DNA from 2 places in the Marmoricola sp. URHA0025 HA25 genome. Region 1 is predicted to be linked to the other one. Evidence: predicted binding sites of a transcription regulator. Region 1 holds the regulator's gene; the other holds the start of a gene.
The links. Region 1 encodes LexA, which represses DNA repair genes until DNA is damaged. Its sites were predicted from a motif close to TCGAACANNTGTTCGA; they were not measured.

Region 1 (4,797 bases):
TCTACGTCGACGCCCAACCCCTCCACCGCACCCTGACGCTGCTCGGCCAGCAGGTCGACCTGCAGATCACGCCGAGCACCTTCCGTTGGGTGCACGGGGACGGCACGACGGCGGAGACGCACACGGCCGGGGCGCCGTACCCGGCCAAGGACGTGGTCCACCGCTACCAGCAGGCGCACGTCACGGTGAACCTGCACGTCGAGGTCGTCTGGACGGCGCGGTGGAGCCTGAACCGAGGCCCGTACCAGGACGTCGACGGCACCGTCACGACGGTCGGGCCGGACACCCCGCTGCGGATCGCCGAGGCGACACCGGCACTCTCGGGCTACGGCCACTGAGGACCGCTCCGGACGTCATACGGATCGAGGGCCCCGAGCCACCAAACGTATGACGTCCGGAGCCCGTAGGAGGCACTACATTCAGCGGGTGGCCCGACTCCGCACCTCGACCAAGCTCAAGCTCGCGTACGCCGGGTTGGCGGTCGCCGACACCTGGCTCGCCGGCTCGGCCAACCAGCTGGCGCACAAGGCGCGGGTGTTGACCAAGCCGCTGCTCATGCCCACCCTGATGGCTTCGTTGATCACCGACGAGAAGGCGGCGAACTCGCCGCTGCGGGCCAACACGCTCGTCGCGCAGGCCGCAGGGTGGGGCGGCGACCTGGCGTTGATGGCGCACGGCACCAAGCCGTTCGCCGTAGGGAGCGGGTCGTTCGCGGTCGGCCACGCCGCCTACATCAGCGGGTTCCTGCGCAACCGCAGTGGCTCCGCGCGGCCCGGGCCGAAGGGGGTCGCAGCACTGTGGGCGGTGACCACGCCCGGGATGGTGTTCGGCGCCTACCGGCAGGACAAGGTGCTTGCGCCCGCCATCGCCGGCTACTCCGCGATGCTCGCCGGGACGGTCGCCGCCGCGACGCAGCTCGACCCGGCGCTGCCGACGTCGGCGCGGCGGATGACGCTGCTCGGGGCCGGGCTGTTCATGTTGTCCGACTCGGTGCTCGGCACCCGGAAGTTCTTGTGGAAGGGCGCACCGGCACGGGTGGAGTCGGTGGTGATGGCGACGTACACGGCTGCGCAGTTCTTGCTGAGTGAGGGTGCGGCGCGAGCCGGAAGCGTCTGACCCAGCGTTTCTGCCCGCTCACCGCCCGCCGACGCAGCGTTTCTGCCCGCTCACCGCACGCCGACGCAGCGTTTCTGCCCGCTCACCGCACGCCGACGCAGCGTTTCTGCCCACTCGGCGTGCATCGGAAAAGAACGAGGGCGGGGCCTGGGCCCCGCCCTGTCCTTTCCCACACAGCCGACGACCCGGGTCGAGGGGATCATCGGACGCTCTGTCCTCGGCGGACCGAGGGCGACTCAGCTCTTCGGGATGGCGAGCTTCTGGCCGACCTGGAGGCTGGAGCCGGCCAGGGAGTTGAGCTGCTGGATCTGGTGGACCATCTCGCGGACCTTGCCGGGCTCGGCGACCTGGCCGGCGATGCCGTAGAGGGTGTCGCCCTCCTGGACCTCGACGACGCGGACCGGGTCGGGCGTGCCGGCGTCGTGGGTCGCCGTGGCCCAGCCGCCGAAGGCGACCATCACCACGAACGCGGCCGCCAGGAACGCCAGCACGAACACGACGCGACCGCGCTGCGTGAGCCGGACGGTGGTGCGCCGGGCAGCTCGCGGGCGCCGCGTCGGGCTCACGAAGTCGAAGGCGGGCGAGATGCTCAGCGTGCTCATGTCTCTCTCCTGGGGGAAGTCAGGTTGTCTCTGCTGTTTCTCAGTGCTGTTTCTACGGCCGAGCACCGACAGAACCGCTGCCGGGTCGCTCAGACGTTCGATCGAACACATGTACGACGATAGAACACGCGTTCGAGGAACGCAAGAACATATGTTCGAGCGCTCTCGGGCGGGTTTCGACAAGCGCAACCACCGGCCGATCGGGTGGGGTTGACTACCCCATGACCGATCCCCGCATCGCCCCGGTCGAGGACAACCTGCTCGCCTTCTTCACCGGCGCCGGCGACCACCCGATGTTCCGCCGCGATCCGGACACGGACGTCGACGCGATCCGCAGCGACGTGCCGTTCCCGATGTTCAACTGCGTCACCGGCGCGCACTTCGGGGCGGACGCCCGGCGGCGGACCGAGGAGGTGGCGGACTCGTTCATCGGAGCCGGGCTGCCGTGGCTGTGGTGGGTCACGCCGTCGCACACGTCGCCGGAGCTGGAAGCGGCGCTGACGGAGCGCGGGCTCGAGCACGAGGACGTCCCGGGCATGTACGCCGACCTGACCACCGCTCCCCCGGTCCCCGAGGTCGCCGGGTTGAGCATCGAGCAGACCACCGACGCACGCGCCTTCGTCGCGATGATGGTCACCGGCTTCGGCCTGCCCGAGTCGGTGCGCGAGCCGATGAGCGAGGTGATGAGCGTCTTCCAGGGAGCGGTCAACGTGATCGGCTCGCTCGACGGACGCCCGGTCGCGTGCGGCACGGCGTACCTCACCGGCACCACCGCGGGCCTCTACAACATCGCGACCCTGGAGGACGTCCGTGGCCGTGGCATCGGGTACGCCGTGACACAGCGGCTGCTGCAGCTGGCGCACGCCGCCGGGGCCGAGCACGCGGTCCTGCACTCCAGCGAGTCCGGCCGGCCGGTCTACGAGCGCGCCGGCTTCGTCGAGGTCTGCAACGTGCCGCAGTACGTCTGGATGCCCCCGGAAAACTGACCCGGCCCTGCCCTTACGGCCGGGCCCGTTCCGGGTCTAGGTTGAAGACAGGACCCCGTGATCGTTCGGCGCTGCGTGAGCGTACGCCGACCCACGCAGCGCCGATCCCGGGCTCGTCCGGAGCCCTTTCCGGGCCCGCGAACCGCCCGACACGCCGTTCGAACATGTGTTTGAACTCCGCCGTCGATGGGTCTACCGTCGGCCCATGGCCTCCGATCGCATCCGCCCCTCCGCAGCCAAGCGCTCCAACGTCAGCGAGCTGCCCGACGCGCCGCCCGACGCGACCGGGCTCACCCCGCGCCAGCAGCGCATCCTCAACGTGCTCCGCGAGTCGATCGAGCAGCGCGGCTACCCGCCCAGCATCCGCGAGATCGGCGACCTGGTCGGGCTGGCCAGCTCCTCCAGCGTGGCCCACCAGCTGCGGGTGCTCGAGGCGAAGGGCTTCATCAAGCGCGACCCCAACCGGCCGCGCGCGCTCGAGGTGTTCATCCCCGAGCTGATGGCGGCGCGGCGCGCGATCGCCAGCGCCGACGAGCACGGCTTCGACCCGACCGGCATCGGCGACGCCGTGCCGGAGGCCACCCAGGTGCCGCTGGTCGGCCGGATCGCGGCCGGTGGCCCGATCCTCGCGGAGGAGCGCGTCGAGGAGATCTTCCCGCTGCCCAAGACGCTGGTCGGCGAGGGCACGCTGTTCATGCTCGAGGTCGCCGGCGACTCGATGATCGACGCGGCGATCTGCAACGGCGACTACGTGGTCATCCGCCAGGAGCAGACTGCGGACAACGGCGAGATCGTCGCGGCGCTGATCGAGGGTGAGGCCACGGTCAAGACGCTGCAGCGCAAGGACGGCCACGTGTGGCTGCTCCCCCACAACGACGCCTACGAGCCGATCAACGGTGACAACGCCACCATCCTGGGTGTGGTCACCGCCGTGCTGCGCAAGGTCTGAGCCGCGGCCCTGCGAGGGACGAGCAGGGTCGCGACGCGAAGAGGTTGATCTCGACTGAGCTCGATCCGGTGGAGGGAGCCTGCGGGTGAGCGTGCGAACCCGCAAACGGCGGCTCGAAACCTGAGTTTCGACAGGCTCGACCACCGGCTTCACGAGTGCCCGGCGATGCGACATCGCCGGGCACTCGTGCGCTCAGGCCGCCGCAGCCTGCGCGGCCGGGCCGTCGCCGTCGTGGTCGCCACCGCCGGCCGGCGCCGACTCGGTGCCGGTGACCGCGAACGACTTGTCCACCTCGACGGTGACCGGCTTGCCGGCCACGAGGAGGTGCGCCTCGTAGACACCGTCGGAGTCGGTCTCGACCCGCTGGAAGGTGGCGTCGGGGTACTTCGCCTTCACGGCCGCCGTCACCTTGTCCTTGGTGTCCCCGGTGAGCAGCTTCTCGTCGCTCCTCATCGGTTTGGTCGGGTCAGTGTTGCCGTTCGGCGCGCCGGTGCCGGCCGGGGCGCCGCCGTACGACGACGTACCCGTCGCCGCCGACCCGGTGTCGTCCGCGGCATTGGCGGACATCCCGGTCATCAGGACGCCGCCGGCGACCAGGCCGGCGATGCCGGTCGACGCGAGCAGGGCGATTGACTTCTTCTGCATGTTCCCTCCTGGTGGGTTGTCGCCGGCAAGCGTCGCCACGGTTGCTGTCCGCACGATCAACCCGTGCTGGCAAGGTGCTGTGCGTCCGGAAGCGGGCCGAAAACCAGAGGCGGCCGAGCGACGCGCGGACGTAGGTTCGAGCCGTGACCTCGCAGACCGTGACGCCCGCCCGGCTCACGCGTCGAGGGATCCCGACCGACTCCACGCTGCGCGTCCTGGCGCTCGGCACGCTGGTCAACCGCGCGTCCGGCGGAGCGGTGTTCACCACCTTCGCGCTGTACTTCACCCGCCACGTCCACCTCGAGCCCGCTCAGGTCGGCATCGCCCTGTCGATCGCGGCTGTGGCAGGCGCCCTCGCGCAGGTGCCCGGCGGTCAGTGGGCCGACGCCCGCGGACCCCGCGAAGTGATGCGCGACCTCACCGTCCTCACCGGGATCGCCACCGCCGGGCTGGCGATCGCCCGCAGCTTCTGGGCCCTGGTCGTGGCGATCTCGCTCGT
Region 2 (4,797 bases), 2.0 Mb from region 1:
CTCCTGGTTGTGCACCAGCCAGTGGTGACCCTCCTCGAGCGCGAGGTCGATCAGGCCGTGGTGGGCGTCGTCGCGGAGGATCTCGCGGAGCAGGTTGCCCGCGATCGGCGAGATCGGCTCGAGCACGAGTCGCGGGAGCAGCACCTCGGAGACGAGCGCCTCGACGTCGCTGTCGCGCAGCCGGTTGAGCCCGAGCGTGACCAGCGAGGAGCCTTCCGCGACCACACGACCTGCGTTCACCGGCTCACGCAGCCACTCCGCGATCCGTGCCGAGATCTGCGCCTCCACGAGCCGGTCGCGGATGACCGCTTCCTGGAGGAAGTTCTCCTGCACGAAGTCCTCGAGGCTCTTGCCGAACTCGTCCTTGCGCTTCGGGATCAGAGCCGTGTGCGGGATCGGCAGGCCGAGCGGGTGCTTGAAGAGCGCGGTGACCGCGAACCAGTCCGCGATCGCGCCGACCATGCTGGCCTCCGCGCCGGCGTTGACGTAGCCCCAGAACCCACCGTCGTGGAGCGTGAGCAGGTACACCACGGCGGCGAAGACCAGGAGCGAGACCGCCAGCGACCGCATCCGGCGCAGCCGGCGACGGCGCTCGGCGTCGGCCTCACCCTCGGGCAGCATCATCGACAGGGACATCGCTCAGCGACGCTACCGGACCTCGCGCGACGATTCGTGAGACACCTTCCCGCCGGTCCGGTGGCGGCCTACCCTCTGGCTGTGCGCAGTCCGCTGCGGACAGCCTCGATCGCAGGGGTGGCGGTCGCGCTCGTCCTCTCCCTCCCGACAGTGGCTGCTGCGCGCCCGCGTACGCCGGACCGGGGCCGATCGACCGGCTACACGCACGCCCAGGCCCGCGCAGTCCTCGAGCGGGTCCAGAGGGCGGTGACCCGGAAGCCCGCCGCCCGGCCGGCTCCCGCAACCGATCTCACGCTCCAGCTGCGGGACCTGCGCCGGGCGCTGCCGGCGCTCGACAGCGCCGAGCGGACCCTGGCCCTCGGGCTGATCGGCATGACGGTGCCGGGCCCGAGCGGGAGCTGTGCCGGCGTACTCCTCGGCCCCGCAGTGATCACGTCCGCGCACTTCTGCGTGCACTACTCGAACGGCAACACGGCCTGGGCGCAGACGACCTCGGACACGCTCGAGCACGTCTGGATCGTCGAGGTGGACGGACTGGGTTTCCGCGCACCTCTCCCCGACGCCGACGGGCTCTTCGACGTCTACCTCCAGGAGATCGGCAACCAGGGCTACTACGGGGCATGCGCACCGGCCCAGAGCTCCCGGCACTCCACGTCCTCGTGCGTGCTCGACGACGACTTCGACCCCGCTGAGTTCGGCGGCGCAGCGGCGATCAACTCCCTCAGCGTGACCGCGGCACACGAGTTCTTCCACGCCGTGCAGTTCGGCTACGACACCGACGAGGACACCTGGCTCATGGAGGGCTCGGCGGTGTGGGCCGAGGAGCAGGTGTACCCGCAGATCAACGACTACCTGCAGTACGTGCGGCTCAGCGCGATCACCCACCCCGAGACGTCCGAGGACTACGCCGGAGCCAACTCCTCCGACCTCTTCTACCGCTACGGGGCCGTGCTGTTCTGGAAGTTCCTGTCCGGCCAGCTCGGCGGTCCGGCGATCGTTCGGCGGGTGTGGGAGTACGCCGACGGCGACTACTACTCGCTGCAAGCGGTCGCGGCCGCCCTCGCCGAGCGCGGCTGGTCGTTCGGGCGCGCCTTCGCGCGGTTCGGCGTCTGGAACACGTTGCCGGCGACCTCCTACGACGACCGGGCGCTCTACCCGCCACCCGCGTGGTGGGAGGTCCAGGGGTTGAGCCGGCGGCACCGCACGACCGGCACCCAGTCCGTCGTACTCGATCACCTCGCGAACGCCGACATGCTCATCCAGCCCTCCGGACGGCTCCCCCGGCACACGAAGCTGCGCGTCAGGGTGGATGGCCCGGCACTCTCCGGCGTACCACAGGCGAGCGTGCAGGTGCGTCGCCGCAACGGCACCGTACGGGTCGTCGAGGTGCCCCTGGACGCCGCCGGCGACGGCGTCGTGCGAGTCAGGTTCGACCGCCGCACGGTCAGCTCGGTCGTCGTGACCCTGACGAATGCCAGCACGCGCATGACCGGTTGCGGCACCGACCCCGGCTACCTGTACTCCTGTGGCGGCCACAGCACCGACGACGGCCTCCGGTTCAGCGTGAGCGCGAAGGTCCGGCTCCCGGTGTCCTGAGGGGGCTCAGGCAGGGACCGAACGCGGGTGGTTGAGGAGTCGAGACCTCGAGTCCGTGGGTGGTTGGGTTCTTGGCAACGACGACGCAGTACGCCGCGGGGCTGGGCTGGGTGGTCGGGGCGGGATCGCAACCCCGGGTGGTCGAGCAGCGAGCTCGCGAGCGACCAGTCGAGACCTCGAGTCCGTGGGTGGTCGGGTTCTTGGCAGCGACGACGCAGTACGCCGCGGGGCTGGGCTGGGTGGTCGGGTGCGGTTCGGCTGCGTGGGTGGTTGAGGAGGTCGCGCAGCGACCGTCTCGAAACCCGGTGAACTGGGGCAGGGACCCGAGCACAGGTGGTCGAGCAGCGAGCTCGCGAGCGGCCAGTCGAGACCTGGTGAGGTCGGGCAGGTACCCGACCACGGGTGGTCGAGCAGCGAGCCTGCGAGCGATCAGACGAGACCTGGTGACGGCGGGCAGGGACCGAATCCCGGGTGGTCGAGCAGCGAGGCTGCGAGCGACCAGCCGAGACCTCGAGTCCATGGGTGGTCGGGTTCTTGGCAACGACGACGCAGTACGCCGCGGGGCTGGGCCTGGCGGTCGGGTGCGGTCGCAACCAGGTGGTCGAGCAGCGAGCCTGCGAGCGATCAGTCGAGACCCGGTGAGGTCGGGCAGGGACCCGACCACTGGTGGTCGAGCAGCGAGCCTGCGAGCGGCCGGTCGAGACCCGGTGAGATGCGGCAGAGACCCCACCAAGATTCTTCGAGAAAGTTCTCCGATTCCCATCCCGGCAAGGCGAAACCGGGCCGGTTCTGTCGGTGGCCACCCCTAGATTCATCACATGGACTCGGGCACCACCACTCTGGACGCAGCCGCCGTGCTGGGTGCTGCCCGAGCGTTCCGCACCCAGGCCAACACTGCCGAAGCCGGGGTGCTGGCCGCCGCGTTGGAGTGGGCCCACCTCCATGTCGTCGACGACCTGGATATGGCGGCGACCTGGGTGGTCGCCGAGGGCCGCGACACCGGGATCCCGATCGGCGGGGAAGGGTGCCCGTGGGTCTCGGAGTTCGCGGTCGGGGAGTTCGCCACCGCCCTGGGTCTGACCGACCGGTCCGGACGCGACCTGATCGCCTGTGCCCTCGAGCTGGCCCACCGGTTGCCGAAGACCTGGTTCCGGGTCCAGGAAGGCACCCTGGTGGCCTGGCGGGCCAAGCGGATCGCCGAAGCCACCCTGCACCTGAGTTTCGAGGCCGCCCAGTTCGTGGATGCCCAGCTGGCGCCGTTCGCGCACAAGACCGGACCGGTCCAGACCCAACGGTTGGTCGACCAGGCCATCGCCCGGTTCATGCCCGAGTTCGCCGCCGAAGAACGTGCCCGGGCTGCGGACCAGCGGTACTTCAGCATCGAGCACGACCAGGTCTCCTTCGCCGGCACCTCCCGGGTCCACGGAGAGCTGGACCTCGCCGACGCCCTGGACCTCGCCGACGCCGTCACCGCTGGTGCCCAACAGCTCGCCGACCTCGGCTCCACCGAACCCCTGGACGCCCGAAGAGCGGCCGCGGTCGGGATGATCGCCCGCGGGGAACACACGCTGCCGCTGGAGCCCGGCGGGCCAGCTGACGTGGTGCGGTCCGAGACCGGGCGGGTGATCCGGCCCCGGCGTCGCGGTGGCCGGGAGGTGGTGCTGTTCGTGCACCTCTCCGCCGACGCCCTGGCCACCGGTGACCCCAATACCCCGGTGCTGCTGGACAACGCCGGCGGACAGGTCCTCACCGCCGGGCAGGTCGCTGACTGGTGCGGGCGCCCCGAGACGTCCCGGATCGTCGTCAAACCCGTCATCGACCTCAACCAGCACCTCGAAACCGACGCCTACCGGGTCCCTGACCGGATCGCCGAACACGTCGAGCTACGCGACAACACGTGTGTGTTCCCGTGGTGCCAACGATCCGCCCGGTCCTGCGACAAGGACCACGTCATCGCCTACGACCCCGACGGGCCACCGGGCCAGACCAGCACCGAGAACCTCGCCCCGTTGTGCCGACGCCACCACCGGATGAAGACCCACGGCAACTGGACCTACACCATGCTCGAGCTCGGTGCCTACCTGTGGCGCTCCCCCTACGGATACACCTACCTCCGCGACACCACCGGCACCCAAGACCTCACCCCGGCCCCGGTCGACCCACCCCCACGACGAACCAGCTGACCCACACCCCGCCGGGACCCGGCGGGGCCACAGGCATGCGACAGCGGCCCTAGCCTTGCGTCCATGGACACTCCGGCCGAGATCGGCCTCAAGCGCTGGCACGAAGTCGTCGAGACGCGCGACCCGGGCCTGCTCCCCGGCTGTATCGCCGCGGACGCGGTCTTCCACTCGCCGGCGGTGCACAAGCCGCAGGAGGGCCGTGACATGGTCGCGGCGTACCTCACCGGCGCGCTCGCGGTGCTCGGGCCCGAGGTGATCTACCACGACGAGTGGGCGCGCGATCGCGACGCGGTCCTGCGCTTCACGAGCACCGTCGACGGGCGAGAGGTCGAAGGCATCGACCTGATCCGCTGGGACGACGACGGCCTGATCGTCGAGTTCA

Region 2: ACVW00_RS14930 (HNH endonuclease signature motif containing protein) is a predicted target of LexA. The motif match lies at 2,822-2,837, and genes of this name have one in related genera.

Annotation. Positions count from the first base shown of each region.
Region 1 covers NZ_JBSSCD010000001.1:1,027,244-1,032,040, reverse strand. The annotation lists gene ACVW00_RS04975 (hypothetical protein) at 1-338, shown strand, start outside; gene ACVW00_RS04970 (lysoplasmalogenase) at 427-1,116, shown strand; gene ACVW00_RS04965 (LysM peptidoglycan-binding domain-containing protein) at 1,353-1,718, opposite strand; gene ACVW00_RS04960 (GNAT family N-acetyltransferase) at 1,940-2,704, shown strand; gene lexA (transcriptional repressor LexA) at 2,910-3,653, shown strand; gene ACVW00_RS04950 (hypothetical protein) at 3,846-4,298, opposite strand; gene ACVW00_RS04945 (MFS transporter) at 4,442-4,797, shown strand, end outside.
Region 2 covers NZ_JBSSCD010000001.1:3,024,695-3,029,491, forward strand. The annotation lists gene ACVW00_RS14920 (DUF445 domain-containing protein) at 1-636, opposite strand, end outside; gene ACVW00_RS14925 (MXAN_6640 family putative metalloprotease) at 718-2,232, shown strand; gene ACVW00_RS14930 (HNH endonuclease signature motif containing protein) at 3,051-4,415, shown strand; gene ACVW00_RS14935 (nuclear transport factor 2 family protein) at 4,479-4,797, shown strand, end outside.